4 regions of the Mesorhizobium sp. WSM4809 genome follow, and region 4 is predicted to be linked to each of the others. Evidence: riboswitches for the same ligand, from Rfam matches in the RefSeq annotation. Region 4 holds a riboswitch; each other region holds the start of a gene.
What was found. A riboswitch is a leader RNA that binds a small molecule or an ion and turns the genes downstream of it on or off. The one in region 4 is predicted to bind cobalamin.
Positions count from the first base shown of each region.

Region 1: another riboswitch for cobalamin. It lies ahead of AC0L24_RS16130 (aromatic ring-hydroxylating oxygenase subunit alpha); the one in region 4 lies ahead of AC0L24_RS25015 (ABC transporter ATP-binding protein).
Region 2: another riboswitch for cobalamin. It lies ahead of bluB (5,6-dimethylbenzimidazole synthase); the one in region 4 lies ahead of AC0L24_RS25015 (ABC transporter ATP-binding protein).
Region 3: another riboswitch for cobalamin. It lies ahead of AC0L24_RS17875 (DUF1636 family protein); the one in region 4 lies ahead of AC0L24_RS25015 (ABC transporter ATP-binding protein).

Region 1 covers NZ_JBVVQW010000005.1:445,133-452,823, forward strand. Annotated here, with positions in the region: gene AC0L24_RS16115 (serine kinase) at 1-294, opposite strand, end outside; gene AC0L24_RS16120 (PqqD family protein) at 344-775, opposite strand; gene AC0L24_RS16125 (FAD-binding oxidoreductase) at 905-2,005, opposite strand; gene AC0L24_RS16130 (aromatic ring-hydroxylating oxygenase subunit alpha) at 2,031-3,278, opposite strand; cobalamin riboswitch at 3,394-3,595, opposite strand; gene AC0L24_RS16135 (DUF680 domain-containing protein) at 4,104-4,301, shown strand; gene AC0L24_RS16140 (DUF680 domain-containing protein) at 4,403-4,603, shown strand; gene AC0L24_RS16145 (DUF680 domain-containing protein) at 4,671-4,907, shown strand; gene AC0L24_RS16150 (ABC transporter ATP-binding protein) at 4,984-6,096, opposite strand; gene bglA (beta-galactosidase BglA) at 6,121-7,691, opposite strand, start outside.
Region 2 covers NZ_JBVVQW010000001.1:495,736-503,426, reverse strand. Annotated here, with positions in the region: gene dxs (1-deoxy-D-xylulose-5-phosphate synthase) at 1-196, opposite strand, end outside; gene AC0L24_RS02225 (pirin family protein) at 325-1,245, opposite strand; gene AC0L24_RS02220 (DUF2277 domain-containing protein) at 1,285-1,551, opposite strand; gene AC0L24_RS02215 (exodeoxyribonuclease VII small subunit) at 1,662-1,913, opposite strand; gene AC0L24_RS02210 (histone deacetylase family protein) at 1,917-2,843, opposite strand; cobalamin riboswitch at 2,963-3,142, shown strand; partial or broken gene bluB (5,6-dimethylbenzimidazole synthase) at 3,146-3,871, shown strand; gene AC0L24_RS02200 (hypothetical protein) at 3,994-4,977, opposite strand; gene AC0L24_RS02195 (TetR/AcrR family transcriptional regulator) at 5,265-5,873, opposite strand; gene AC0L24_RS02190 (MFS transporter) at 5,995-7,218, shown strand; gene ribB (3,4-dihydroxy-2-butanone-4-phosphate synthase) at 7,368-7,691, opposite strand, start outside.
Region 3 covers NZ_JBVVQW010000006.1:265,092-272,782, forward strand. Annotated here, with positions in the region: gene AC0L24_RS17850 (NADH-quinone oxidoreductase subunit D) at 1-756, opposite strand, end outside; gene AC0L24_RS17855 (NADH-quinone oxidoreductase subunit C) at 757-1,359, opposite strand; gene AC0L24_RS17860 (NuoB/complex I 20 kDa subunit family protein) at 1,364-1,945, opposite strand; gene AC0L24_RS17865 (NADH-quinone oxidoreductase subunit A) at 1,936-2,301, opposite strand; gene AC0L24_RS17870 (winged helix-turn-helix domain-containing protein) at 2,632-3,831, shown strand; cobalamin riboswitch at 3,861-4,064, shown strand; gene AC0L24_RS17875 (DUF1636 family protein) at 4,104-4,532, shown strand; gene cobW (cobalamin biosynthesis protein CobW) at 4,535-5,587, shown strand; gene AC0L24_RS17885 (cobaltochelatase subunit CobN) at 5,606-7,691, shown strand, end outside.
Region 4 covers NZ_JBVVQW010000012.1:144,193-151,883, forward strand. Annotated here, with positions in the region: gene AC0L24_RS25005 (FecCD family ABC transporter permease) at 1-902, opposite strand, end outside; gene AC0L24_RS25010 (ABC transporter substrate-binding protein) at 1,038-1,985, opposite strand; gene AC0L24_RS25015 (ABC transporter ATP-binding protein) at 2,035-2,823, opposite strand; cobalamin riboswitch at 2,986-3,192, opposite strand; gene AC0L24_RS25020 (AraC family transcriptional regulator) at 3,448-4,281, shown strand; gene AC0L24_RS25025 (alanine racemase) at 4,286-5,425, opposite strand; gene AC0L24_RS25030 (D-arabinono-1,4-lactone oxidase) at 5,425-6,702, opposite strand; gene AC0L24_RS25035 (MFS transporter) at 6,716-7,691, opposite strand, start outside.

The DNA.
Region 1 (7,691 bases), on a different contig from region 4:
GAAGCCATGCTGCGTGAAGGGCCCCTGGCCCCAACTGACCGGTGCCGCGATGCCGTCTATGCCGGGATGTGCGACGAAGACGCGGCAGATATCGGCAGGCGTTCGGTTGCCCGGAGCAGGGACAAAGCCATGAGCGATGGCATCCGCCAATGCGCCGGCGCTGACATGCGCGGTCAGATCCAGATGCGGCAAGCCCACCTTGCAGGTCAGCGGATAATGCGCGGCGCTGCTCTCTGCTTGCGCCAGGACATGGCGTGCGTAGTCAACCAAGTTTTCGAGAGTGACGTTCGGCATGGGTCTGCCTGTTCCGGAGCTGTCCGGCAACGAGAACCTGATGGGCGCTTCAGTTGGCCTGCTTCACCGCGGGCCAGCCGAGGGGCTCCTCGACCTCGTGGATGGGATCGACGACAATGAGATCGGCGAGATCGTCATGGATGTCGACCTTGAGGGGCTCTCTGGCAGCGGCGAGCTGAGCCAGCAATTCGCTTGGAGCCGGTCTTGCCACGCCATCGGTTACGGCCGCCAGCAAACCGAATTCGAGCAATTGTGAAACAAAGCCGTCAATCGCGGCGGCATCGAGGGCGCCAATGCCGGTCGTGGCGCCGACCAGTTCGGAGGCAGGCACGCCGGACGACAGTGCATCCCAAAGTCTGCTGCCTGAATCAGAGAAGCCGAAATATTTGCCCGTGGTCAGGTCAAGAACGACGGCTTCGCCGTCGAAGGATTCAAAGACGATATCCTTGCTGGCAATGGCATAGATGCCGGATTGTCGCATGTTTGCTCCCCGCCGAGCAGGCCGCGGAGATGATCTTCGGGCCTTACGGTCAACCCCACCGTTGCAGGCGTCTAACCATTTGCAGGGTTTTTGGCAAGATGGCGCAGGCTTGGGGGCGAGCGCAGCCGGTCACGCTTCGATTTCAAGCGCAGAAAGCGGCTTCGAGCAACAGGCGAGGATAAAGCCGTCCTCGATTTCGTGATCGAGGATGCCGCCATTGTGACTCATCTCGACATCGCCGGCGACCTTCCTTACCTTGCAGGTGCCGCACAGGCCGAACTCGCAGGCGGCGGGAATCCGCACCCCAGAGGCGCGTGCCGTCTGCAGCACGGTCTGGCCGGCGACGCATTCGGCATCGACATCGGAAAGCGAGAACCGGATTGGTGTGACGGCCTCGACAGCAGCAGCCACGCCGTCTTCCGCCGGCGGCGAGAACGGCGCCGGGATTTCCTCCACGGCAGGCGCAGCAAAGCTTTCCTGATGGTATTTCGCCATGTCGAAGCCGGCGGCGTCCAGCATGCCGCGCACGGCGCGCATGAAGGGATCGGGGCCGCAGCAGAAAATCTCGCGCTCGCGGAAATCGGGCGCCAGCAATGGCAGCCGGATCGCGTCGATGCGGCCCATATGGCCGAACCAGCCCTCGCGGCTCGACCGCTCTTCGATCATGAAGCCGAGCGACAGGCCGGGCATGCGGCTGCCGAGCAGCTCGAGTTCCTTGCGGAAAATGATCTCTTCCGGGCGGCGCGCACAGTTGACGAAGCCGACATCTGTCCATGGCGCACAGTCGTTCAACCAGCGCAGCATCGACATCATCGGCGTCACGCCGGAGCCCGCCGAAATGAACAGATATTTGGCCGCCGGGTGGCTATGCAGCGAGAAGTCGCCGGTCGGCCCGTAGGCCTTGACGTGCGAACCGGGCGTCAGATGGTCGAACATCCAGCGCGTACCGGTGCTGCCCGCCTGTGCCTTGACCGTCACCGCGATCGAGAACGGCCGCGACGGCGAGGACGACAGCGTGTAGGTGCGCATCAGCGGCCCGTCCGATGTCGGCAGTTCCAGCGTCACGAACTGGCCCGGCTTGTAGCGGAACCAGGTCTGGTTGTCGGAGCGGAAGGTGAAGGTCTTCACGTCCGGCGCTTCGTCGCTGACGCCGATCACTTCCAGCACCTGCAGCCGGTCGTTCCAGGGCGTCATCTGGTCGAGATGGCGATAGAGGCCAAGGTCCGTCATCGCATTCATCCTCTTGTCCCCTGAGCTAGGCGACGCTGCGCAGGGCCGGCCGGCCGCCTTCGGCAAGGCGCGGCCCGATGAACGACGCGTACCACTCGACGAACTGGATCACGCCGCCCTCATGCAGCTCCGAATAGGGGCCTGGTTCGTAGGCCGGCGACAGGATGCCGAAGGCGTTTTCCTCGACGATGCGGCGGTCCTGGTCGTTGGTCTCGGTCCAGACATGGGTGAGCTCAGCGAGGTCGTAGTCGACGCCTTCGACCGCATCCTTGTGGACGAGCCATTTCGTCGTCACCGCGGTTTCCGTGGCACTGATCGGCAGCACGCGGAAGGTGACGGCATGGTCGCCGAGGATATGGTTCCAGGTTGTCGGATAATGATAAAGCAGCAAGGAGCCGATGCGGTCGGTTGAAACGCTGTCGGACAGGTTCTTCTTCACCGCCCGTTTTCCCGTCATGGTGTAGCTGACGGCATCGCGCAGCAGCGGCGCGCGGGTGGCGCGGTACTGCCCTGCCGGATCGATGCGGAATTTGCTCGGCAAGCCTGATGCCTCGCATCTGGCCCAGTGCGCGACCATTTCAGGGTCGCTGTCGGCGCCTTGGACGCCGGTCACGGTCGGAGCCTCGGGGAAGGTCTTGCACAGTTCGGGGTGATTGGCGACGCAGTGGTAGCACTCGCGGTTGTTTTCCCAGACCAGCTTCCAGTTGCCCTTCTCGATGATCGTGCTCTCAAAGGCGATCTTTGCCTCACGCAAACGGTGCGGCAAAAGATAAGGTTCGATCATCGCCCGCATCGGCGCGAAATCCGCCGGCTCCTTGGCCAGGCAGATGAAGATGTAGCCGCCGACGCTCTCGCAGGCGACCGGCTTCAGGCCGAAATCACTCTTGTCGAAACCGTCGGCCATCTGGCGGGCAAACAGCAGGCGGCCGTCCAGCTCATAGGTCCACTGATGATAGGGGCAGACGAGCTTTGCCGCCGTACCCTTTTCCGCGTTGCACACGCGGCTGCCGCGATGGCGGCAGGAATTGTGGAAGGCGTTGATCTTGCCTTGCTGGTCGCGGACAAGGACGACCGGATAGTCGCCGATCTGCACGGTGATGTAGCTGCCCGGCTTCGGCAGTTCGCAATCATGGCCGATGAACAGCCAGTCGCGATACCAGATCAGCTCCATGTCGAGCTTGAAGTAGTCTGGATCGGTGTAGAAGGGCTGCTCCAGCGAAAAGCCTTGCCGGCGCCCCTTCAGGAGCCTCAGCATGTCGTTGCGGGTATCCATGTCCTGTCCTCGTTTCTAAGGACTGAACTGGTGGTGATGGAGGAAGGATTGAAACCCAGGCCGGCTAGGTGCCGGACATGCGCTATCCACCTCTTGACCGCCCACCGCGATCAGTCGAGTCTAAAAATCTCGGGCTGGTTTCCGGGCTCTGGAGTTGTCCTTGCGGACCATCGCGACACCTTCCCAGGCAGTTGCCCAGTGGTCTCCCGTTGCGACTTGAACTCCACCACCGTTGCGGGGGCAGCGCCGGATTCTGACCGGCTTCCCAATTCTCCGCCTCGTCGTCACGAAGCGGCACCTGAGATGGGTATGATCTAACCACGATCGCTGGCGCGCCGTCGGCATGAAAACGACATCGTATCCATGCGGCGCGACACGGCATGCGAAACGTCACCGCAGATCGTCTGGGGCCGAAATCCCGCCTCCCGGGCGGCCACTTGCCGGCTGCGATCTTCCCGAATCCGACCCTTGGCGGGGTCAAAAAAGGTTAACGGTTTCGAAAAGTGACTATTAGCTTGACCTAAAATCGAACCGAACGGTTCGTTTCTGTTGACGGTGCGTGCAGGACGGTGTGAACGCCGGGCCTTTGAAACAGTCAGTGATCCATCGGATGGTTAAACTTAACATGCTGATATAGAGAGGAAAAATGCCTCTCTAGATTCCCCTGGCACAATTTCAAGGTGTGGATTCATGGTCCACACGGAACAACTTCGTGATTGGAAAAGGCGGGGTTGCCCTCCCACATCGGGGCTGTCCGAACGACGCGATTTCATTTCCAAGACACGCCGCTAGACGGACGGAAAAAGACGATACTGGAGTACAAAAATGAAAAAGATCATTCTCACTGCCGCAGCCCTTCTGGCCATTTCCGGCAGCGCCTTCGCTGGTAGCGACCACTACGGTTCGAACGCCGCGGCAGCCACTGCTGTCGACAGCTCGTACACCGCTTCGACCAAGAAGTCGGAACCGGCTGCTCAGGCGCCTGCCCAGGGTGCTGACCACAACCTCTTCGGCAACAACTAACAGCCGATTCCCAGTCGACGGCGGGCTCGCCCGCTGCCCTGGCGAAATTCAGACATTCGAAATTCAGACATTCGAAATTCAGACATTCAGGAGTATTTAAGATGAACAAGATCCTCATTGCTGCCGCCGCCGTTCTGGCCATCTCCGGCAGCGCTTTCGCGGGCAGCGACAACTACGGTTCGAACGGCGCCAACCAGCCTGCCGCCGCTGTGGACCAGTCGTACACGGCTTCCACCAAGACCTCGGAACCGGCTGCCCAGACACCCGCTCAGGGCAGCGACCGTAACCTCTTCGGTCGCTAAAACCAATTTCGCAAGCGACGGCAGCTGTGTCTGCCGTCTGGCGAAATCCAGAATTCAGGAGACTAAAATGAACAAGATCCTTATTGCTGCCGCCGCCGTTCTGGCCATCACCGGCAGTGCCTTCGCCGGCAGCGACAACTTTGGCTCCAACGGCGCCAACCAGCCTGCGGTTACTTCGGTTGACAGCGCGCATACGAACTCGGTCCGCAACAGCGGTGGCCTCGTCGAGAAGCTGCTCAATTCGTCGGGCGACGTAGAGAAGTCCGCTCCTCAGGGCAGCGACCGGAATCTCTTCGGCCGTTAACAGTCGAAGCTGATCTTCAAAAAAAGAGCGGCGGGCCTGGCCCGCTGCTCTTTTTTGTCCAAGACGCGGTTCTGCCTCAGGCCGCCTTCGCTTCAGCCTCATGAAGGGCAAACGACCGTCCGTCAGCGTCGAAGAGATGCAGGTCCTCGCCATTGGCGCTCAGCCGCAATGTCGAACCGCGCTTGACCTCAACATTGCCGGGCAGCTTGGTCACCAGCGGGAGGTCGGCGCGACCGATGTCGACATAGACCAGCTGAACCTCGCCGAGCTGCTCGACATAGTCGACCGTCCCCTCGAACAGATAGTCCGCGCCGCTGGCGATGATCAGGTCCTCCGGCCGCACGCCGAAACTAACCGCAGCGCCCTTCGCCGAAGCCGGCGTCGCGATCGGCACGGTTGCCTTGCGTCCGCCGACATGGCTGACGACGGTCGGATTGCCTGATTTGTCGATGGTTGCGGGCAGGATATTCATGGCCGGCGAGCCGATGAATTGCGCAACGAACAGATTGCCGGGCTTCTTGTAGAGGTCCATCGGCGTGCCGACCTGCTCGATATGGCCGTCCTTGAGCACCACGATGCGGTCGGCGAGCGTCATCGCCTCGACCTGGTCGTGGGTGACGTAGATCATGGTCGTGTTGGGCATCGATTCCTTGAGCTTGGCGATTTCGATGCGGGTGGCGACTCGCAGCGCCGCATCAAGGTTCGAAAGCGGCTCGTCGAACAGGAACACCTTCGGATTGCGCACGATGGCCCGGCCGATGGCGACGCGCTGGCGCTGGCCGCCCGACATCGCCTTGGGCAGGCGGTCGAGATATTTGGTCAGCTGCAGGATCTCGGCGGCCTGACGCACGCGGCGGTCGATCTCGGCCTTGTTCTCTTTGCCGATCTTCATCGAGAACGCCATGTTGTCGTAGACGGTCATGTGCGGGTAGAGCGCGTAGGACTGGAACACCATGGCGATGCCGCGCTTCGACGGCGGCACGTCGTTCACCACTTCGCCGGCTATTCTAAGCTCGCCGGAGGTGATTTCCTCGAGCCCGGCGATCGATCTCAGCAATGTCGACTTGCCGCAGCCCGACGGGCCGACGAAGACGATGAACTCGCCCGATTTAATATCGAGGTCGATGCCGTGGAGAATGTTCAGATTGCCGTAGGACTTCTTCACTTGTCTTAGCGTGACATCGGCCATTTGGTTTCCTCCAGTGATTGGAATTCAGTCGAGACGCCCGAACCAGGCGCCGTAGCCGCCAAGCTCGATGGAACCGCTGTTCGCCTGCCCCGAAAATCCGTGCCCGGGCAGAGGTTGCAGCGATCGGCCGCCAAGGTCAACCTTGGCCGGCCCGGCTCCCAGATTGAAGACGCAGACGATCTGCTCGTTGCCTGCGCGGCGCGTGAAGGCGACGGTGTCGTCCTCACTTTCGATGAAGGTGATGTCGCCCTTGGCGAGCGCCGGATGGGCACGCCGGAAGGTGAGAAAGCGCCGGTAGTGCTCGAGCAGCGAAGCCTCGTCGCCCTGCTGGACATTGACCGCTTGCGCCAGATGCTTGGCCGGCACCGGCAGCCAGGGCTTTGCCTGGGAGAAGCCGCCATTCTTGGCGCTGCCATCCCACACCATTGGCGTGCGGCAGCCGTCGCGGCCCTTGAATTCCGGCCAGAAGCGGATGCCATAGGGATCCTGCAGATCCTCGAACCGCAGCTCTGCCTCACCGAGCCCAAGCTCCTCGCCCTGGTAGATGCAGACCGAACCGCGCAACGACATCAGCAGCGCCGAGATGACCTTGAGGTAGGCGGTCGGGTCGGCCTCATTGGCGGCCCAGCGCGAGGCCGGGCGCATCACGTCGTGGTTGGAGAAGGCCCAGCACGACCAGCCGTCGCTGGCGACTTTGCCGAAGGATTCCAGCACCGAGCGGACCTTGCCCGCGCTGATCTTTTCCGGCGCCAGGAAATCGAAGGAGTAGCACATGTGCACGCGCTTGCCGCCTGCGGTGTAGGCGGCAACCACTTCAAGCCCGCGCTGCGAATCGCCGACCTCGCCGACCGCTGCGGTTGCCGGATACTCATCGAGCAGGGCACGGAACCGTTCGAGGAAGCCGAGGTTCTCGGGCCGGCTCTTGTCGTAGAGATGGTCCTGGTAGTTGTAGGGGTTGACCGCCGGCGCGGTCTGGTCGTTGCGCTCTTCCGGCGGCAGCGGCGGATTGTTTTCCAGGCCCTGGCTGTGGAAATAGAAATTGATGGTATCGAGCCGGAAACCATCGACGCCGCGCTCCAGCCAGAAGCGGGTGACGTCGAGCAACGCGTCCTGGACCTCGTGGTTGTGAAAGTTGAGGTCGGGCTGTTCGGCCAGGAAATTGTGCATGTAATATTGCTGGCGGCTGGTGTCCCATTGCCACGCCGAGCCGCCGAAGATCGACAGCCAGTTGTTGGGCGGCGTGCCGTCCGGCCTGGCGTCTGCCCAGACGTACCAATCGGCTTTCGGGTTGCTGCGGCTCGACCGGCTTTCCTTGAACCATGGGTGGTTATCGGCGGTGTGCGACAACACCTCGTCGATCATCACCTTCAAGCCCAGCCTGTGTGCCTCGGCGGTCAGCGCGTCGAAGTCGGCCAGCGTGCCGAACATCGGATCGACATCGCAGTAATCCGTCACGTCATAGCCGAAATCCTTCATCGGCGACTTGAAGAACGGTGAAATCCAGATGGCATCCGCGCCGAGTGCGGCGATGTAGGGGAGGCGGCCTATGATGCCCTTGAGATCGCCGATGCCGTCGCCGTTCGAGTCCTGGTAGC
Region 2 (7,691 bases), on a different contig from region 4:
AGACATAGTGCAGCGCCACTGTCAGCTCGACCACGCCAAGCCCGGCGCCCAGATGACCACCCGTGCGGGACACGGCGTCGACCAGCTCGGCGCGAAGCTCGGACGCCAATTGTGGCAGTTCGCTTTCGGCAAGCGTGCGCAGGTCGGCCGGGATGCGGACCTTGTCGAGAAGCGGCGTATGCGGCGTTGCGTTCACGGTGCTCGGGCTTTCGGTTGATGGGCGAATAGGCCGCCGGCCGGCGAAAGTAAATGCGTGTCAGTGACGCGGATCAGGCCCTAGTCTTTTGTCTATGCATTTCGTTCTGCCACTTTGGGTGACAGGCATCAGCTTTCCGGCAGCGGGATGAATTCTTCCTCGTCTCCTGGAACGATGTCGAAGCGGCCCGTCTTCCATTCTTGCTTGGCCTGTTCGATGCGTTCCTTCGACGATGAGACGAAATTCCACCAGATGTAACGCTTCGAACCGAGCGAGGCGCCGCCAAACAGCATGAAATGTGCACCGGTCTGCGACGATACGACGATCTCGTCACCGGGACGGAACACCAGCAGCCGTTCCGCCGGAAAGACGTCACCTGATATCGAGACCTCGCCTTCCAGCGTGTAGATAGCTCGTTCTTCCGCATCGGCCGGGATGTTCACGCTGGCGCCGGGCGCCAGGCGCAGGTCGGCGTAGAGCGTCTCCGAGTCAGCCCTGACCGGCGACCGCAACCCCTGGAAATCGCCGATGATGAGGCGCCCGTTGACGCCTTCGGCATCGATCTCGGGAAGCCTGAGCGCTCCTGTGTTCTCGAAAACCGGTGCCACCTCTTCCTTGTCGTCCGGCAGCGCCAGCCATGTCTGCAGGCCGGATACCGACATCGGCGCGCCACGCAGTTCCTCCGGCGTACGCTCCGAATGGACGATGCCGCGGCCGGCGGTCATCAAATTCACGTCGCCGGGCTGAATGACCATTTCGGTGCCGAGTGAATCGCGGTGCCGGATCTTGCCGTCGAACAGATAGGTGACCGTCGACAGGCCGATATGCGGATGCGGACGGACGTCCAGCGCCTGGCCGGCGCGCAGGATCGCGGGACCCATGCGGTCGAAGAAGATGAACGGCCCGACCAGCCGCCTTTTTGCCGTCGGCAGAGCACGGCGCACCTGAAAACCGCCGATGTCCTTGGCGTTCGGGATGACCATCAATTCGATCTGGTCGCTGGCTAAGGCATCGCCCACCTCAGGGTCTTTCCCGGGGAAGAAGCTCATGGACTCTCCTTGTCGGTGGTCGAAGGCCGCCTGGCCGCATCAGGCAAAGCGGATCGCCGCCTTTGCCCGCAGCTTGGCCGCCACCTCTTCGCGATTACGCGGATGCTGATGGGTTTCCAGGGAATCGAGCAGTTCGCGCGCCGAGGCCGCGATGGCTTCGACGGCATGGTCGAAGGCGTGCTGGTTCTGCTTCGAGGGTCGCGTCGTTCCGCTCAGCTTGCGGACGAACTGAAGGGCCGCGTCGCGCACCTCGTCATTGGTTGCCGGCGGATCAAAATTGAACAGGGTCTTGATGTTTCTGCACATCGCTTCCGTATCTCCTCTTGTCCTTGAGCTGTTTCAATCGGGACGAGTTATATCCTCGATCATGATCATGTCCAAAAACCGGTGAGGCGAGCCTATGTTCGGACCGGGCCTCAATCCGCGTCGAGCGGCTCCGTTCCGACCGGCTTGCCGTCGCGCGACAGCCTGATCTTCTCGACCTTGTCCTCGGCGGCCTTCAGCAGCCGGTCGCAATGCGCCTTCAGCGCCTCGCCACGTTCATAGATCCTGATCGACTGGTCGAGCGGCACGTCGCCACGCTCCAGATCATCGACGATCTTCTCCAGCGCATCGAGTGCCTGCTCGAAGCTCATCGCCTTGACGTCTTCGTTGGTCTCATCGGCCATCATTCATCCTTTCATCAGTCGCCCGACATGGGCGGCGACCGAAAATGCCAATCCCTGCAGATCGTAGCCGCCCTCGAGCAGGCTGACGAGCCGGTTGCCGCTGTGGCGTGCCGCGCGCTGCATCAGCTGGCCGGTCGCCCAGTCGAAATCATCCTCGGTCAGATTGATCTCGGCCAGCGGATCGCGGTGGTGCGCGTCGAACCCCGCCGAAATGATAATCAGGTCGGGCGCGAAATTGTCGAGCGCGGGCAGGACGCGCGACAGGAAGGCATCGCGAAACACCTCGCTGCCAGTCTGCGGCGCCAGCGGCGCGTTGACGATGTTGCCGGCGCCCGTTTCGTTCTTCGCTCCGGTGCCGGGATAAAGCGGCATCTGGTGTGTCGAGCAATAGAGCACCGACGGATCGTCCCAGAAAATGTCCTGCGTGCCATTGCCGTGATGCACGTCCCAGTCGACGATGGCAACGCGCTCGACACCGTGTTTCTTCTGCGCATAGCGCGCCGCGATCGCCGCCGTGTTGAACAGGCAGAAGCCCATGGCGGTGCTCTTTTCGGCATGATGGCCGGGCGGCCGGGCGGCGACGAAGACGTTGTCGGCGCGGCCCGAAAAGACGTCATCGACGGCGGCGTTGGCGGCGCCGATCGCGGTGATCGCCGCTTGCCAGCTCTTCGGACTGGCAGTGGTGTCGGCATCGATGCGGGCAATCCCCTCGTCGGGAATGGCGGCGCGCACGCGGGCGACGAAATCGGCGGGATGCGCGTAGAGGATGGTGGCCTCGTCGCCTTCCGGCGCCTGGATACGATCGAGCCCGGCAAAGGCTTCCTCATCGAGCACGCGCTCGATGGCACGCAAGCGGTCGGGCCGCTCGGGATGTCCGGGCGGCGTGAGATGCTCGAGGAAGATCGGATGGGTGTAGAGACGGGTGGTCATGCTCCCTATCTAGTGCCCCGGCGCCGCTATGGCCATGCATTGCTGCTTGATCGCTGGGGAAAATCGACTGCGTCCATTCGCGTCGCCGCAGGCATTGGCCTCGCCGGCGCTTCGGCGTAAGGTCCCTGGTACTGCCTGGTGCCCGCCGGAAGCGGGAGAATCGGGAACACGGTTGAATTCCGTGGCGTGCCCAACGCTGTGAGGGGGACCGCGCCGGTAAATGCCACTGTCGATGACGGGAAGGCACCGGACGCGGGTTGATCCCAAGCCAGAAGACCGGCCTGGCAGGCATTGTCATCCGCATGGTCAGGCGGACGACATCAGAGCGACGTGCGTCTACTTGGACGCACAAACTACGCTCTGACAGTTTTGAATCTGCAATCGCAAGGGGACAAGCGATGCCGGAACACATGACCGCTGCCATTGACGATGGATTTGACCAGGATGCGCGCGATGCGGTCTATCGCGCCATGTTCACGCGGCGCGACGTGCGCAGCCATTTCCTGCCCACCGCGATCGATGACGACGTGCTGGCGCGGCTGCTGCTTGCTGCCCATCACGCGCCATCGGTCGGCTTCATGCAGCCATGGAATTTCATCGTCATTCGTGACATCGAGCGACGGGCGGAGGTGCGCGACCTGTTCCTGGCCGCGCGCGAACAGGAGCTGCCGGCGATCGAGGCGGAAAAACAGGCGCTGTACCGCAAGCTCAAGCTGGAAGGCATCTGCGAAAGCGCGCTCAACATCTGCATCACCTGCGATAGGCAGCGCTCGAAGGGTTCGCCGCTGGGACGCTGGCACAATCCGGAGATGGATCTCTACAGCACCGTCTGCGCGGTGCAGAATTTCTGGCTGGCCGCGCGTGCCGAGGGCGTCGGTGTAGGCTGGGTCAGCATCATCGAAGCGCAGGCGCTAAAGCGGCTGTTGGCCATTCCGGACCACGTAACGCCGATCGCCTATCTCTGCGTCGGCCGTGTTTCCGAGTTCGCTCCCAAACCGGACCTTGAAACGCATGGCTGGGGACGGCGGCTGCCGCTGCCGGAGTTGATCATGAGCGAGACCTTTTCCGGGCAAGGCGAGACACAGCTCAAATCCGCCGTGGCGCGCCTCAACACCGTTTCTGCCTCACCAGACATCACCCGCCCGGCCGATCAGGGTGTGGCGCCGGCCGTAGCCCAGCGCGAACCGCCGAAGGAGGCGAGCGCCTTGTCCTTGAGCTCCCTGAACTTCGACGACGCCTCGGCCAGCCGGGCGTCCCAGGCCGGATCCGGCACCTGGCCCGCGATGGTCTTGAAATAGACCTGCATCAGGCAGGCGATGGCGAAGGGTTCAATGAACGCCGCCTTGAATGCCCAGGCGAAGACGATGGCGAGCACAAAAGCCCAGCCGGCGAGCTGGCCAGGCATCAGGAACAGAATCGCGCCGGCAGGCGCCAGCATCATCAGAAAGATGATGAACGACACGCCCCACATGATGACCGCCAGCCAGACGGCGTTCTTGACCATGACCTTGCCGTTCTGGGCATAGAGCACGACGCCCTGGCGCGCCGTCTCGAAGGGCGAGGCTGAATTGATGCGGATGTTGTAGCCGAGGATGATCTCGTCGACATAGGTCAGCGACAGGCGGATCACCGTGTTGATGAAGGAGACCAGGCCGCTCAGGCCCGGTATCGGCAGGAAGGCGGCGATGCCGCCGAGCAGTCCGGTGATGGCGCGGATGGCGCCCTTGACGAGTTGGTCGACGACGAAAAGGATGTTGGCCTCGGCGAAACGCTGGGTCACGATATCCCTGGCATAGGCGATCTGGTCCTGACCGCCGGGAATGTCGCGGCCGTCGATCAGATGAACCATGACGGCGATGTGGCCGGCCTTGACGACATAGAGGATGTATTCGCGGATCCAGTAGACCGCGATCGAGACGATGCCAAACCCGACCACGCCGCCCCACAGGGCAAAGGACATGGGCCCGTCGGGATCGGTGGAGATATGGCCGACGCCATAGCCGACCGAGGCACCGGTGCCGGTCGCCATGATGTAGGCCAGCGTGATGCCGAAATAGACGATCATGCGAAAGACGATGAACGGCCAGGTCCGCATCATGATGGACACCGACCGGCCGATCTCAAAATCCCACATGTGCCCCGAATCTCCGCCTCAGAGATGGTGGAAGAGGATGGACTCAACCCGGCGATTGTCAATTGCCGGCCCCTGACGAAGGGCGACGAATTCGGGCTGACGGTTTTCTTTCGTAGCCTTTCGCCGGCGCGTTGGCTGACGGAGCATCAAACGAAAAACCCGCCTGTGCGGCGGGTCACTGGCGCGAATCGGCACCATGGACGAATATGTACCTTAGCTGAGGGCACGAAGTCAAGAAAAAATTCCTATCGGGAACAGATGCCGGCACGAAAGCTCCGGTGGGAACTTCAATTCGACTCCGGATCCGGCTTCCTGAGCAGGCCTTCGAGCAGTTGCTTGAACGCCGTCACCACCTTCTTCGACGTCGCTTCGGGGTCGTTCGAATTGGCGATCCGTTGCGCCGCCTGGCTGCTCGCTCCGATGATCAGTCGCGAGGCGGTCTCGGGGTCGAGGCTGGAGACAACGACCTCCTCCTCCTGCAGCGCGGTCAGATGGTCGGTCATTGAAGCGATGCACGCACTGGCATTCGGCCATTGCGCTGGATCCCCCAGCACGGCCGGGCCATCGCGGAACATGATGCGCTGGATTTCCGGCTCCAGCGCCATCTCGATATAGGTCGAGCACTCGTCCACGAAATGTTGCCAGCGGGTCGGTGCTCTCGACGCGACCTCATTGATGCGCGCCGCCATCTCGCCGTCAATCTGGGCTATGACCGCCTGCAGCAGCCCCTTCTTGTCGCCGAAATGATGATAGAGCGCGCCGCGCGTCAGCCCGGCCGAAGCGGTGAAATCATCCATCGAGGCTTCTGCATAGCCTGTTGTGCCGAAGGCATGACGGGCCGCCGCGATAAGCTTTGCGCGCGTCTCGGCGATCATCTCCTTGCGGGGTCTGTGCATGGCTTCTGGCCCTATTCACATACGCAACGTATGCCAATTGACATACGCGGCGTATGCTCTATTTAATAATCATACGCTCCGTATGTAATTGCCCAATCGTCCTTTGTCGAGGAACCAACCGATGCAAAATCCCTACGCGGAAATCTTTCGTGCCCCCGGCGCCAAGGGCTTTGCGGCCGCCGGCTTCATGGCGCGCCTGCCGATCGCCATGGCGCCCATCGGCATCGTGGCGATGCTGTCGCAGACGCGTGGCGAATACTGGCTGGCCGGAGCCGTCTCGGCGACATACGCGCTGGCCAACGCCTTCGTCGCGCCGCAGGTATCGAGACTGGTGGACCGCCTGGGCCAGACACGGATCGTGGTGCCCACCACCATCATCGCGGTGCTGGCTTTCGCCGTCCTCATAGCGGCGGCCAACCAGGACTGGCCGGTTTGGACGCTGTTCGTATCGGCACTGCTGGCCGCCGCCATGCCAAGCATACCTGCGATGGTGCGCGCGCGCTGGACGGAGATTTTCCGGGGGCGGCCGCAGATGAACACCGCATTCGCCTTCGAGTCGGTGGCCGATGAACTGGTCTATATCGCCGGGGCATCGCTATCGGTCGGCCTGAGTGCCGCCCTATTCCCGGAAGCCGGCGTTCTGGTGAGCACATTATTTCTCGCATTCGGATCAGCGGCCTTCATCCTGCAACGCTCGACCGAGCCCCAGGTGCGGCCGGTCGACCATAACTCAAGCGGCTCGGCGATCCGCCTGCGGCCGGTTCAGATCATCACCCTCGCCCTGATCTTCATCGGCGCAACCTTCGCGACGACGGAAGTGACCACCGTGGCGATCACCAAGGAGCTTGGCCAACCCGGCGCCGCCAGCCTTGTCATCGGAGTTTATGCGCTGGGATCGTTCGTGCTCGGCATCATCGTCGGCGCGCTCAGCCTGAAGGCGCCGCTGCAACGCCAGCTCGCCATCGCAGTCGCCCTCGTCGCGCTCGGCACGCTGTTGCCGCTCGCCGCCGACACCGTGCCGCTGCTGGCGCTGACCGTGTTCATCAGCGGTGTGGCGATCTCGCCGACCTTCATCACCGCGTTCGGCCTGATCGAGCGGCATGTGCCGGAAGCGATGCTGACCGAAGGCATCACCTGGGTCATGACCGGCATCGGCATCGGCATGGCGCTGGGCTCGTTCGCCGCCGGCGCGATGGTGGATGCGTTCGGCGCCCAGAGCGGGTTCTGGGTGTCGGTGGCTTCAGGCACGATCGCACTGGCCACGGTGCTGCTTGGCCAACGCAGCCTTGCCACCCGCGAATGCGACCTGGATGGGTGCGAGGCTGCCGCCGTTCCGGCCGAGTGACCGCCAGGATATGTTGAGATTCAGGTCAGGCCGAGTCGAAAATGATGGATTTCGAGAACCGGAGCGCAGCGGACTTTCCGGTCCGTGAGCACCGGAAAGCGCAGAAAGCCGCCATTTGCAGGCCGGCCTCACCTGAATATCGATATATCCTAAAGGATCTCGGTCTTGGCGATGTGGATGCCAAAACCTTCGAGGCCGACATAGTGGCGTTCGCGCGAGGCGATCAGGTTGATCGAGGAGATGCCGAGATCCTTGAGGATCTGCGCGCCAAGCCCGATCTCGCGCCACTCGTTTTCGCGGCGGCGGGCCTCTTCGTGATCCTCGCGGTCGCCGCTTGCCGGTCGTTTGCGCTCCTGATGCGCAACGCCGACGGAACCTTCTCTGAGATAGACGATGACACCGCGCCTGCGCTCGCCCATTTCCTTCATGATGGCGTCGAGCCGGTGGCTGGTGCCGAACACATCGGTCACCAC
Region 3 (7,691 bases), on a different contig from region 4:
GTTCTTGCCGATCGGAATGTCGAAATCCATTTCCGAATAGCATTCATAGGGTTGCGACTTGCGCAGGTCCCAGGGAGCACCCGAACCGCGCACCATCACGCCCGAAAAACCCCAGGCCCAGGCATCGGCCAGCGAGACGATGCCGATGTCGACATTGCGCTGCTTGAAGATGCGGTTGCCGGTCAGCAGCTGATCGAGGTCGTCGATCGACTTCAGGAACGGGTCGATCCACTTGCCGATGTCCTCGACCAGTTTCTGCGGCAGGTCCTGGTGGACGCCGCCGGGACGGAAATAGGCGGCATGCATGCGCGAACCCGAGGCGCGCTCATAGAACACCATCAGCTTTTCGCGCTCGACGAAGCCCCATAGCGGCGGCGTCAGCGCGCCGACGTCCATCGCCTGCGTCGTCACATTGAGGATGTGCGACATGATGCGGCCGATTTCGCAGTAGAGAACGCGGATCAGCTGGCCGCGCTTCGGCACTTCGATGCCGAGCAGGCGCTCGGCGGCGAGCGCGAAGGCGTGCTCCTGGTTCATCGGCGCGCAATAGTCGAGCCGGTCGAGATAGGGAATCGCCTGCAGGTAGGTTTTGGCCTCGATCAGCTTTTCGGTGCCGCGATGCAAGAGCCCGATATGCGGATCGACGCGATCGACGACTTCGCCGTCCAGCTCCAGCACAAGGCGCAAAACGCCGTGCGCCGCAGGGTGTTGCGGGCCGAAATTGATGTTGAAGTTGCGGACGGAGGTTTCAGCCATTTACTGCTTTGCCTTCTCGTCACCCGGCAGGACGTAATCCGTACCTTCCCACGGGGACAAAAAATCGAAATTGCGGAATTCCTGCTTGAGCTCGACCGGCTCATAGATAACGCGCTTGGCCTCATCGTCGTAGCGCACCTCTACGAAGCCGGTCAGCGGGAAATCCTTGCGCAGCGGATGGCCTTCGAAACCATAGTCTGTCAACAGGCGGCGCAGATCGGGATGGCCCGAAAACAGCACGCCGTAGAGATCATAGGTCTCGCGCTCGAACCAGTCGGCACCGGGAAAGACGCCGGTGATCGATGGCACCATGGTTTCCTCGTCGGCCTGCACCTTGATGCGGATGCGCACATTCTGCTTCGGCGACAGGAGATGGTAGACGACGTCGAAGCGCTTGGCCCGCGACGGATAGTCGGCGCCGCAGACGTCGATGATCGAGATGAACTGGCAGCGCGCATCGTCGCGCAGGAAGGTCATGACCTCTACCAGATCGCGCGGCTCGACGCGGATGGTGAGTTCGCCATAGGCGATATCAGCCTCGTTCACGCGGCCGATCAGCTTCTCGCCGAGATAGTTCGACAGTTCGCTCAGGGATGCGGTCATGGATTTACCGTTCGATCGTGCCGGTGCGGCGGATCTTCTTCTGCAAGAGAAGAATGCCGTAGAGCAGCGCTTCGGCGCTCGGCGGGCAGCCGGGCACATAGATATCGACGGGCACGATGCGGTCGCAGCCGCGCACCACCGAATAGGAGTAGTGGTAGTAGCCGCCGCCATTGGCGCAGGAGCCCATCGAGATGACGTAGCGCGGTTCCGGCATCTGGTCGTAGACCTTGCGCAGCGCCGGCGCCATCTTGTTGGTCAGCGTGCCGGCGACGATCATGATGTCGGACTGGCGCGGGGACGCGCGCGGCGCGACGCCGAACCGCTCCGAATCATAGCGCGGCATCGAGGTGTGGATCATCTCGACCGCGCAGCAAGCGAGGCCGAACGTCATGAACATCAGCGACCCGCTGCGCGCCCAGGTGATGAGCGCCTCGGTCGAAGTGACCAGAAAGCCCTTGTCGGCCAACTCGTTGTTGATCTCAAGGAAGAAGGGATCGTCCTCCCCCACCGGCCTGCCGGTGTTGGGATCGATAATACCCTTGGGCTTCGGCGCGACGAGGGTGCCTGAACTGTCGTTCAATCCCATTCCAGCGCTCCTTTTTTCCATTCATAGGCAAAGCCGATGGTCAGCACCGCCAAAAACACCATCATCGACCAGAAACCGAGCATGCCGATCTTCGAAAACGACACCGCCCACGGAAACAGGAAGGCCACTTCCAGGTCGAAGATGATGAACAGGATCGACACCAGGTAGAAACGGATGTCGAACTTCATGCGCGCGTCGTCGAACGAGTTGAAACCGCACTCGTAGGCGGAAAGCTTTTCGGGATCGGAATTGCGGTAGGCCACCAGGAAGGGCGCGGCCAGCAGCGCCAGGCCGACAACCAGCGCCACGCCTATGAACAGGACGATGGGCAGGTATGAGCTCAAGAGTGCGTTCATGCTCGGCTTTCCGTTGGCGCAATCCACTTTGATTACAGCACCGGACCCTAATGCGGAAGCGTGACAGTTTAACCGCTGAACCGTTTTAAGGGCCTATGCTGCAACGCGGCGAGGGTTAGCGCAGCACTTCCAGCGAAGCAAGTCAAACCTTGTTCAAAACACCGACCTGGACGGCATATCGCGGCAAACTGGTCCGATCCGCTCCTGTTTGATTTCCTTCGCTTTTTACTCCACTTTTCTCTCCTGACATGGATGCCGCCAAAACCCTGCTAGCATGGGTTGGAATCAGCCATTCGACCCTCGGTCAAAACACTTCAAAGTGATGCCTGCATGAAGGAAAAGATCTCGCTCCCCACGGCCCGTCGCATCGCGCTTGCCGCCCAGGGGTTTCTCGATCCCCGCCCGACCGGCACGCCCGACCGCCGGCATTTTGCCCGCACCCTCTCCCGCACCGGCCTGCTGCAGATCGATTCCGTTAGCGCGGTGGTGCGCGCTCATTATATGCCACTCTATTCGCGCCTTGGCCCCTACCCGTTCTCGCTGCTCGACAATGCCGCGGTGACACGCAAGCGCACGGTTTTCGAATACTGGGCGCATGAGGCTTCCTTCCTGCCGGTGGAGACGTACCCGCTGATGCGCTGGCGCATGCAGCGCGCCGAGCGCGGCGAGGAAATGTATCTGGGGCTCGCCAAATGGGGCCGCGAACATGCCGCCTATATCGAGGAGATCTACCGCCAGGTCGCCGAGCGCGGCCCGATCGCCGCTTCCGCGCTCGAAGGCCAGAAAGGCTCGGGCGGCTGGTGGGGCTGGAGCCACGCCAAGCATGCCTTCGAATGGCTGTTCTGGGCCGGACGCATCACCACGGCGCACCGTCGCGGTTTCGAGCGCTTCTATGATCTGCCCGAGCGCGTGCTGCCGCAGGCGGTCCTCGATCTGCCGGTGCCGACGCCTGAGGACGCGCACCGCGAATTGCTGCGCATTTCCGCCCGCGCCCACGGCGTGGCGACTTCAGGCGATTTGCGCGATTATTTTCGGCTTTCGCCGGCGGACATGAAGGGCCGGCTGGAGGAGCTCGTCGAAACAGGCGAATTGCTGCCGGTGCGTGTCGAAGGCTGGGACAAGCCGGCCTATCTTCACCGGGACGCCCGCCTGCCGCGCAAAGTCGAGGCCCGCGCCCTGCTGGCGCCCTTCGATCCGGTCGTCTTCGAACGATCGCGCACCGAGCGGCTGTTCGATTTCCATTACCGCATCGAGATCTACACGCCTGCCGACAAGCGGCAATACGGCTATTATGTCCTGCCGTTCCTGCTCGGCGACAGGATCGTGGCACGCGTCGACCTCAAGGCCGACCGTCCGGCCAGCATACTGCGGGTCCATGCGGCCTATGCCGAGCCGGGTGCGCCGCCTGAAACCGCTGCAGAACTGTTCGAGGAATTGAAGCAGATGCAGGGCTGGCTTGGTCTTGAGCGCATGGAAGTGACCCCGGCCGGCGATTTGGGTCCGGCGCTGGCCGACATCGCCATGTCGTAAGCTCGCGTTGACACCGCCGCCCGCAAAAGCCTAAATCCGGGTCAGATGGTCTCTTGCCCGCAACGGCAAGAGCTAAGAGGGAATGCGGTGCGGGGCAAAATCCCAAATCCGCGGCTGTCCCCGCAACTGTAAGCGAAGAGCCAAGGCCGAAAGCCACTGGGAGTTCCCGGGAAGGCGGCTACCCAAGGCGATGACCCGCGAGCCAGGAGACCTGCCGTCTGCGACTTTAGAATCCGATCGCCCGGCGGGTTTCCGGGCAAGGAGCCCGATCTTTGGACCACGACAGCAGTTTTTCGGCTGGCACAGCGGATATTTCGTCCGGCCATGATGATGCCTTGGCCGGCGTCACCATCATCGTCTGCGCCTCCTGTCGCGATGAGACCGGCTCCGACGCTCATCCCCGCGCCGGCGAATTGCTGGCGGAGGATACGCGCCGCGCCGCATCCGGCGACGACATCCGCATCCGCAGCGTCGAATGCCTTGGCAATTGCAAGCGGCGCCTCAGCGCCGCCATCCTGCGCGACGGCTGCTGGAGCTATGTCTTTGGCGACCTGACCGAGACCAGCGGCGCCGACCTCGTCACGGGCGCCAAGCTTTTCGCCACCTCGACCGACGGTCTCATTCCCTGGCGTGGCCGCCCCGATAGCCTGAAGCGCGGCCTCGTTGCCCGCATCCCTCCCCTCGACCTGCTGAAGGACTGACCATGACTGCCCCAGATTCGTCTGCGAACCTCTCCCGCGTTCCCTGCACCGTCGTCACCGGCTTCCTCGGCGCCGGCAAGACGACGCTGGTCCGCCATCTCCTGGAAAACGCCGGCGGCAAGCGCATAGCCATCATCGTCAACGAATTCGGCGACATCGGCATCGACGGCGAGATCCTGAAGGGCTGCGGCATCGACACCTGCCCGGAGGAAAACATCGTCGAACTGGCCAATGGCTGCATCTGCTGCACCGTCGCCGATGATTTCGTCCCGGCGCTTGACAAGATCCTGTCGCTGACGCCGAGGGTCGACCACATCCTGATCGAGACTTCGGGCCTGGCGCTGCCCAAGCCGCTGGTCCAGGCCTTTCAGTGGCCGAGCGTGAAAAGCCGGGTGACTGTCGACGGCGTCATCGCCGTGGTCGACGGGCCGGCCTTGGCCGAAGGCCGCGTCGCCAACGACATGGATGCTCTGCAGGCGCAGCGCGCCGGGGACGAGACGCTCGACCACGACGACCCGGTGGAAGAACTGTTCGAGGATCAGATCGCCTGCGCCGACCTGATCATCCTGTCGAAAAGCGACCTGATGGACGCAGCCGGCACCGCCCGCGCCAACGCCATCATCAACGAACACTCCGCCCGCGCCGTGAAGATCGTGCCGACGTCGCATGGCAAGGTCGATCCCTCGGTGCTGCTCGGGCTCGGTCTGGCCGTCGAGGACGACATCGAGAACCGCAAGTCCCATCATGACGGCGCGTTCGACCACGAGCATGACGACTTCGACACCTTCATCGTCGACATTGCCTCGATCGCCAATCCGGACGAGCTGGCAAAGCGCGTCGCCACCGTCGCAGAAGAAGAGAACGTGCTGCGCGTAAAAGGCTTCGTCGAAGTCGGCGGCAAGCCGATGCGGCTCTTGCTGCAGGCCGTCGGGCCGCGCGTCAATCATTACTATGACCGCGCCTGGACCGCGCAGGACGACCGCCGCTCGCGTCTCGTCGTCATCGGCCTGAAGGGGCTGAACCGCCCGGCGATCGAGCGTATACTCGCCGGCTGATTTCGGACACGGGTCGCGATGCACATCCTCACCACGACATCCGCCTCGCTCGACGACCTCGCCGAGCCGGTCGATCTGCGGCAGACGCCGGCGGATATCGTGGCCCTGTCCTTCACCGACAGCGATCTCGCCGGACTGGCAGCCGCCTGGAAGGCCGATGCCGGCCGCCGGCCCTCGATGCGGCTGGCCGCCCTGCGTGACCTGCGCCATCCCATGTCCGTCGACCTCTGGGTCGACAGCGTCGCCCGCCACGCCAAGATCATCCTGGTGCGCATCCTCGGCGGCTACGACTGGTGGCGCTACGGCTGCGACCAGCTCGCCTCGACTGCCCGCGAACGCGGCATAAAGCTGGCACTGCTGCCCGGCGAATGCCGCGACGAGGATCTGCGCCTGATCGAAGCCTCGACGTTGCCGCGCGAAGAGTTGGACGGCCTGCTCGACTATTTCCGCGAGGGCGGCCCGGCGAATATGAGCGCGCTGGTGCGGAGATTGGCGCGGCTGGCGGGGTCGGATGCGCCTTTCGTCGAACCGGTCGCCGTGCCCAAAGCTGGCTACTACGAACCCGGCCGCGGCGTCGTCCCCCTCCCCCTCGAGGGGAGGGTCCGGCCGCAGGCCGGGGGTGGGGTCCTCTCCGAGGCGCGCCGACTCAAAGAAACGCCGCGTCCGGTCGTACCGACCCCACCCGGCCCTGCGGGCCACCCTCCCCTCGAGGGGGAGGGAAAGGTCGTGCCTATCCTGTTCTACCGCTCGATGCTGCTGGCCGCCGATGTCGCGCCAATCGACGCACTTTTTGAAGCTCTGCGACAGCGCGGCATCAACCCGGTCCCAATCTTCGTCTCCAGCCTCAAGGACCCGGCATCCCTGGCCTTCGTGGAAACAGCACTCGCCTCACTGAAACCCGCCGCCATCGTCACCGCTACCGCTTTCGCGTCCGGTGCCGAACCGGGCAATGAGACCTTGTTCGACCGCGCCGGCGTGCCGGTCTTCCAGGTCATCGTCGCCACCACCCGCCGCGACATCTGGGAGAACAACCAGCGCGGCCTGGCGCCCGCCGACCTTGCCATGCATGTCGTGCTGCCCGAGCTCGACGGCCGCATCCTGGCCGGCGCCATTTCCTTCAAGGGCGAGAGCGAGATCGATCCAGCACTTGGCCACCGCGCTTTCGCCAACCGGCCGGAACCGGATCGCGTGGCGCAAGTGGCTGACCGCATCGCGGCCTTCATCCGGTTGCGGGAGACGCCCCGGGCCAAGCGCAAGCTGGCGATCCTGATGCCGGATTATCCCAGCGCCCCCGGCCGCACCGGCTATGCCGTCGGCCTCGACGTGCCGTCCAGCGTGCTGGCCATTCTGCAGGACCTGCGGGATCAGGGCTACGGGGTTGAGGGGATTCCGGAGACGCCGCGTGAGTTGCTGGGTATGTTGGAAACGGGCGAGCACGGGCTGGCCTTCCAGGATTACATGGCCTTCTCGACCGAATTGCCGACTGCGGCAATTGCTGCAGTCGAAGCCGCTTGGGGGAAGGTGGAAGATGAGACGGGTCTGCGCGAGGCGCCCCCCTCTGTCCTGCCGGACATCTCCCCCTCAAGGGGGGAGATTGCGCTGTCATTACCGGTTTCGCCAATCTCCAATGTTGCAGGAGAGGGCGGAGCGTCAAAACTGCCAATCTCCCCCCTTGAGGGGGAGATGTCCGGCAGGACAGAGGGGGGCGCCTCGCGCCGAAGCTTCCCCTTCCGCGCCGCGACCTTCGGCAACATCACCGTAGCACTCGCCCCGGATCGCGGCCGCTCCGCCGACCGCCGCACCGACTACCACGATCCGACGCTCCCCCCACGTCATGCGCTGATCGCCTTCGGCCTGTGGCTGCGCAAGTCGCTCCGCGTCCATGCGCTGGTGCATGTCGGTGCACACGGCACGCTGGAATGGCTGCCGGGCAAAACCGTTGCTCTGTCGGAAAACTGCTTTCCCGAGATCGTCACGGGTCCCTTGCCCGTCATCTATCCCTTCATCGTCTCCAACCCAGGCGAAGCGGCGCAAGCCAAGCGCCGCATCGCCGCCGTCACCCTTGGCCATCTGCCACCGCCGCTGACCGGCGCCGGGCTTGACG
Region 4 (7,691 bases):
GGCAGCAGCGTTCGGGCCAGAAGATCGCTGGCCAGCAACAGCACCGCGCCGAAGACGGCACAGCTGGCAACCAGGCGCAGATGCAAGGGACCCGCCAGCGGCCGCGACAGATGCGGGATCATCAGCCCGACGAAGCCGATGACGCCGGCGACCGAGACCAGGATCGCCGTCGAGAAGGCGGCGACGAGAAAGGTCATCCGGCGCATCCGCGCCACCGGCACGCCCAGGCTTTCGGCGGCGTTTTCGCCGGCCAGGAAGGCATCGAGCCGGCGGTGGTTCCATAGCGCGTAAGCCAGAATGGTGCCCGCACCCAGCGCGCCCAGCCAGATATTATCCCAGCGCGCCAGGCCGAGCCCACCCATGGTCCAGAACAGCACGGAGTGGGCGGCGCGCTGATCGCCGGCAAAGACAAGATAGTTGGTCAAGGCGGTGAACATGAAGGACACGGCAAGGCCGGCAAGGATCAGCCGCTCCGGGCCTTGCCCCCTCACCCGCGCAACCAGCAGCAGGACGACACCGGCAGCCAATATGCCGCCGGTGAAGGCCGCGACCGGCAATGTCCAGATGCCGAAACTGTCTCCGAAAACGGTGATGACGGAAACGGCACCGGCGGCGGCGCCCGACGACAGGCCGAACAGGAACGGATCGGCAAGGTCGTTGCGGGTCACCGTCTGCAGCAGCGCACCGACGACGCCGAGACCGGCCCCGACGCAGATGGCCAGGACCGTGCGCGGCAGCCGCAGGTCGACGACGATCTTGCCTACCGGCCCGGCCACGTCGTGCCCGCTGAAGCCAATCGCACGGCCAAGCGAGGCAACGACGTCGGCCAACGGGATCAACGTCGAGCCATAGGCGATCGACAGCAAAGCAAGAGCGGCGATCGCCGCCGCCCCTACCAGCATGGCCAGCGCGAATGCCGGATGGCGCAAACCTGGAAATGCGTCGTGTCTGTCAGGACGCGTGCGACGCACTTCCAGGATCTTTTGCTCATGCATGTCGTTGCCCCAAAACCGCTGCGCACTTTTGGGCGACAGGCATCAAAACGCTTCCGGATGCATGGCCTTGGCGATTTTGTCGATCGCTTCGATATTGGCGGGTCCGGGCGTCAGCTCGGCATAGCGCAGGGCGACGAAGCGCTCGTTCTTGACCGCGTCCGTTTCTTTCATCGCCGGGTGGGACTTCAGGAAATCAAGCAGTTTCCTGTAGCCGCCGCCGTCCTGGTAATCGAGCAGGATGAGGAATTGCGGATTGCGCGACGCCACCGTTTCCCAGTCCGTGTTGCCCCAGCTGGTGTCCATGTCGGCCATGATGTTGTCGCCGCCGGCGGCTGATATCATGGCGCTGGGGATGGCGAACTTGCCTGCGGTGAAGGGCTTGTCCTCGCCGGAATCATAGAGAAACACTCGCGTTGCCTTGCCGTTGCCGACCTTGGCGGTGATGTCGGCGAGCCGCGTCTTCCAGCCGGCAACAAGCTTCTCCGCCTCGGCCTCCTTGCCGAAGATCTTGCCCAGCTTTTCGACGTCGCCATAGAGCAGGTCCATCGAGGCGGCTGGACGGCTCTTGTCGAGATGCACGCAGCTTTCCGTCAGCACCAGCGTCTTGATGCCGTGCGGGGCAAGCGTATCGGGTGTCACCTCGCCGCCCGGCTTCATGCCATAATACCAGCCGGCGAAGAAGAAATCCGGCTCGACCGCGACGAGGTTTTCGAGCGTCGGATATTTCGGCGCCAGTTCCGGGATCGAACCCTGCTCGGCCTTGAATTCGGGACCCACCTTGTACCATCCGGTGATGCCGGTCAGGCCGACGATCGACGGCTGCAGTTTCAGCGCGAAAGCCATCTCGGCCATGTTGAGATCCTGGATGACGGCGCGCTTCGGCGGCGCATCGAAGGTCAGCGGCTTGCCGCAGCTGTCGACCGTGACCGGGAAGGCCAGGGCTGTCGAGGCCAGCAGCGAGAAGACAAGCGAAAAGGCCAGGCGTTTCACGGGTTTGCTCCTTGTGGATGGGATTGGGTCGACTACGAAATGGCTTCAATCACGTCGGCGGCGCGGCACGGTTCGGCACATCGAACACCGTCAGTTCGCGGTCTTCGGTCGGATGGCGCAGACGCAGCACATCGATGCCGAAAATCTCGCGGATCAGCTTTTGGGTCAGCGCTTCGCGCGGTGCGGCGAGCGCTTGCAGACGGGCATGGTTCATCACCGCCACCCTGGTGGCGAACGGTGCCACCAGCGCCAGATCGTGCAGCACCGCGATCACCGTCATCTCGAAGCCTGCCACGAGGTCGAGCAGTTCGCCGCGGGCACGCGGGTCGAGATGGTTGGTCGGCTCGTCGAGGAACAGGATTTTTGGCTGCTGGGCGATGGCGCGCGCAAGTTGGGCGCGCTGGCGCTCGCCGCCCGACAGCGAGCCGATGGTGCGGCCAAATAGCGGCAGCAGGCCGGTCCGGCGCAGTGCATCGACGACGATCTCGCGCTCCTCGCTCCTGCGCCGCAGCCCGGCGTGCGGAACCCGGCCAAGCTCGACATAGTCGATCACCGCCAGCCGCGGATCGGGCTGGTCGGTCTGGCCGACCACGGCAATGTGCAGCGCCCGTTCGGCGGCTGAAATCCTGTCCAGGCGGCGCCCGCCGAGCTTCACCTCGCCGGAGCTCGGCCGCAGCATGCCCGACAGCATGCGCAGCAGCGTCGTCTTGCCGGCGCCGTTGGGACCGATGATGGCAAGGCGATCGCCGGCGGCCACCGAGAAGCTGACCGCCTGAACCAGATCCCGCCCATTCGCCGTGACGCAGAGGTCACGGGCTTCGAGAAGCGCTACGGTCATCGGCTGCTGCCCGCCGGCTTGCCGGGACGGCAAAGCGTATATACGACGATGCGATGGATGGAGCCGTCCAACTTTCCGTCACTTTCCAAAACTGGCGACGGAAGGAAGCTGGCGAACCGGCCGACAAGACCGGGATTCGCGTTTCCTCCCGGCACACCCCGTCCGGTCAACTCAGTGATGGCAGGTCTCCTGGCTCACGGGTCGTTGCGCCATCCAGCCTTCCCAGCCTTGCCGGCCAGTGGCATTCACGGATTTTGCTCGCCGCTTACAGTTGCGGGGGCAGCCACGGTCTCGACCTGAGCAGGCCTCACCGCGTTCCCTTTTCACCCCTCGCCTTTCGACTCGGGGACCATCACCGCTTCAGCGTAGATTTGCGCCGATCGCTTCGCAATGGATTTCTCGGACGGAGTGGTGGGCCAGCTAACGGAAACAGGCATCGCATGCTCTCTTTATGTAATAATATAACATACCTAAGAGATGACGCCGGTCGCTGTCAAGCGAAAGCTCATGGGGCGGTTGGCCGGATGGCGACCGGCGTCGGGGCAGATTGCACGGGATGCGCAATTTCGATCAAACTGGCCGTGCCAGGAAACGGCAGGATGATCCGGCCAATGCGAGGAGAAAATGGACCCGACCGAGAAAGCGCTGTGGTTCGTCGAAAGCCATCTGCCGGAGGCGATCTCGCTTGATGATGTCGCGCAAAGCAGCGGCGTGTCGCGTTTTCATGTGACGCGCGCCTTCGGCGCCGCCACCGGCCGGTCGGTGATGGGCTACATGCGCTCACGCCGGCTGACCGAGGCGGCGCGCAAGCTGGCGGGCGGGGCGCCCGACATCCTCGCCGTCGCGCTCGACGCCGGCTACAACTCGCATGAGGCGTTCACCCGCGCCTTCCGCGATCAGTTCGGCACCACGCCGGAACTGGTGCGCGCGCAGGGCACACTCGACAAGCTCGACCTCGTGGAGCCGATCCTGATGGACCAGTCCCTCCTCACCAATCTCGAACCGCCGCGTTTCGAGACCAGCCGGCCGTTCCTGATCGCCGGCCTCGGCGAACGCTACAGCTGCGAAACCAGCGCCGCCATCCCGATGCAGTGGCAGCGCTTCGGCCCCTATATCGGCAACATTCCGGGCGAGACCGGCGACGTCGCCTATGGCGTCTGCGTCAACGGCGACGATGCCGGCAATTTCGACTACATCGCCGGCGTCGAAGTGTCTGACTTCTCCGACCTGCCCAGGGACTTCTACCGGGTGCGGGTGCCGGCGCAGAAATATGCGGTCTTTGCCCACCGCGAACACATCTCGACCATCCGCCGGACGGTCAATACGATCTGGAACAAATGGCTGCCGGCCTCCGGGCATGAGATCGCGGACGCGCCGGAATTCGAACGCTACGGCCCCGAATTCGACCCGCGCAGCGGCAAGGGCGGGCTGGAGATCTGGATACCGGTGAAGGCGTAGTCGGTCAGGCCATCGGCAACGCCGGCCAGCGATCGGCGATCCGGCCGCCGGAAAACACCGCGATCGACCCGAACTGCTGCAGCACGGCTTCACTCTGCGTCGGCCTTAGAAACGCGTAGTCGCCGGGCTTTGCGGTCGCGTCGGCGGGCAAGCCCATGAATTGCTGGTTGGAGGACAGGCCGAGCAGCCCGTTTGCCTTCATGCCTTCTGGGAAGACCGGCTCGGCCATCCACTTGCCGCCATAGAGGTAGCAACCCTTGCGCGGGAACCGGCCGAGCGCCTGCAGCAGGCGGGTGACGGCCGGCGGGCCGGGCAGCATCGGCTCGACCATTTTCAGGATCGGGGCGGCGATGAAGGCCGCCGGCTGGAAGCCGTCGAGACCGGGCGTATCGAAATCGCTGGGCAGCACAAAGGCCGAGCCCATCGAGACCTCATTGGCCGCGCCGCCATGATGAAGCAGCGCGGTCTTGCTGCCGCCGATATTCAGGATGCGGCGCTGGTCGGCGCCGAGACAGGCGACGAATGCCGCAGCCTGCGCCGACGCCTTGGTCAATGCCTTTGCCGGTCCGCCGAAAAGGCCGGGGATGAGCGGCGCATGCGCCTCGTAGGCCATGACGCCTTCGCAATGCAGCCGGGCCGGCAACGCGCTCAACGCCTTCGACAAGGCTGCGGGATCAGCAAAACCGCCGCGATGCAGCCCGACATCGATCTCGAAAGCGATGCGCAGGCCGATGCCGAGTTCGCCAGCGAGGGCGCCATATTCCGCCAGTCTCTCCTCGCTGTCGATCAGCCAGCAGACACGCGACCAGTCGGTATCGGCTTTCACCAGCGCCGCCCTTGCCGCGCCGATCGGCATCGGCTTGCCGTAGAGCAGATCGGCATCCGGGAACGCCTTCAGCACCGCCTCGCTGATCGGCGGGTGGAAGGTCATGAAGCGCTCACTGCCAAGCGCCTTGGCAATATACGCAAGCAGCGGCATGCAGGCGAGCGATTTGTCGACCAGCCGCACGGCCAGGCCGGGATCCACTCTCCCCTTCACCAGGGCAATGTTGCTGTCCAGCCGGTCGCGATCGAGCAGCAGGCAGGGTTGGAAGATGCCGGCTTCCTTCAGCGCATCCGAGAGGGTGGAAAAATAGGTGGTCATCATTCGATGCCGAACAAGCCGGCCATATAGGGCGAGACGAAGCGGTTTTGCGGATCGACGTCGCGGCGCACCGCCATGGCGTCGTCCCAGCGCGGATAGAGCTTTTTCAGATCCGCCGCTTTCAGGCTGTGCATCTTGCCCCAATGCGGCCTGCCGCCATATCTGCGGAAGATCGGCTCTGCCGCCCGCATGAACGGCAGAGGATCGTTCGCTGCATCATGGTGGATGGCGATGGAGCAGGTCAGCCTGTTGTAGAATGGCGAAAGCCAGAACTGGTCCGGCGCGACCGAGCGCACCTCCATCGGGAAATAGACCTCGGGAAAACGCTTCTCAGTCAGCTCGATGATCTCGGCCAGCGCCTTCGGCCCCTCCTCGAACGGCAAATGATATTCCATCTCGTTGAACTTGGTCTGCCGGTCGCTGGCATAGACGTTGAGCCAGTCCTGCACGTAGTCCTCGGCGGGAAATCTGGCGGCCGCCGAACGGATCAGGCGGCCACGCAGCGATGGCAGCCAGGCAAGTGAAGTGCGCAGCCTGCGCAGCGTCCTCAAACCCGCCTCGTCCTCTTCCGGCGGCCGTGCGGTGGGTGCGGCGTCGCTGAAATCGCTGGCGATGAACTGCGCATAGCCGGAGAACGGAATGTAGTAGAATTCGGCCGAGCGATGCGCGGCCATCATCGCCTCGAAGTCGCGCAGCATCTCAGTGATCGGCAGCACATATTTGCGGCGGCGCAACCGGTAGGTCGCGATGTTGTTCAGCGTCACTTCGGTGAGCACGCCGAAAGCGCCGAGCGCGACACCGATGGCATGGATCATGTCCTGATCCCCTGCCTGCTTGAAGTCGCGGACCTTGCCGAGCCCGTCGACGATCTGCACCGTCTCCAGCTGCGTGTGATAGGCGCCGAGCGTCGGTCCGGAGCCGTGCGTGGCGGTGCCCAGCGCGCCGCCGATCGCCTGGCGGTCGATGTCGCCCATGTTGGGCAGGCCCTGGCCAATGCCTTGCAGGATGTGCATCAGCGGGCCGAGCCGGGTCCCTGCCCGCACCCGCGCCTGATGTTTTTGCACGTCTTGCGAGACCAGCCCTTCCAGCCTCTCCAGGGACAGGATCGTGCCCTGCGATTTCACCAGCGGCGTGAAGGAATGACCGGCACCGGCGACGCGCACGGGGCCAGGCGCGGTCCGGACGAGATCACCGAGTTCACCGGCGTCGCCGGGGCTGGCGATCAGCTTGGGCTCGGCGCTTACAAAGCCCGACCAGTTGCTCCAAATGTTTGACATGCCACCTCCCCGCTCAGGCAACCGCACGACGGTGACGCGACACAAGGACGAAGAGACCGAGCAGCGCCACGCTGGCCACCGCGCTGGCGGCGGCGAATTCCGGAACTGGCCGGAAATCCTTGCCATCGATGAGCAGCGACGCCGCGATCGGTCCGATCGCCAGGCCGAAAAGCTGGGCTGCCGGCACCAGCAGCACAGCGGTGCGCGTCTCGTCGGCGGTGATCGCCAGACGGATCTGGTAGGGCACGATGAACAGCAGGATAAAGCCCATGGCCAAGGCAGCGACCCAGAACGTTGTCAGGCCAGGGCTACTGGCAAGAACCAGGGAGCTGACAAGCGCGACGACGCCGATCGCCGCGATGGCAAGGCGATAATCGATGCGCGCCTCGAACACGGTGGCCGTCATAGCACCCAGGACCTGCACGGCGAGGCTGGCCGAGACGATCAGGCCGACGGTGCGGCCATCGATGCCATACTGTGCGCCAAGCGGTTCCAGAAAGGCCCAGACCGCGCCGAAGAACATGAAATAGCAGAAGACCGACAGCAGCGCGGTCGTCGAGGGAAGCGTCAGCACATTGACCAGGTTCTCCTCCTTGGGCAGGTCGGCATAGTCACCGGGAACAGTGAAGGCGACCACCAGCGACGCGACGCAGACGACGGCAAGAACGATGAAGCCGCCCGCCGATCCTGCGGCCGGGATGACATAAAGCGCCAGCAACAAGGCGAGCGCGCATTGCGCCAGCGTCTGCATGGTGACGAAATAGCCGCCGATGCGCTCGGCGCGCCGCGAGCGGGCGTTCAGTTCGGTGGCGATGGCGACCAGACCGCCCTCGGCGAGCCCAGCCAGGGCGCGGGCCGCAATTAGCGTGCTGGCACTCGCGGCATAGGCCGTCCACACATGGGCGAGCGCCAGCAGCAGCAGAAGGACGGCACTTTTCCAGCGCATGTGGTGCGCCGAAAGCAGCATCGCCACGACAGCCGAACCGATG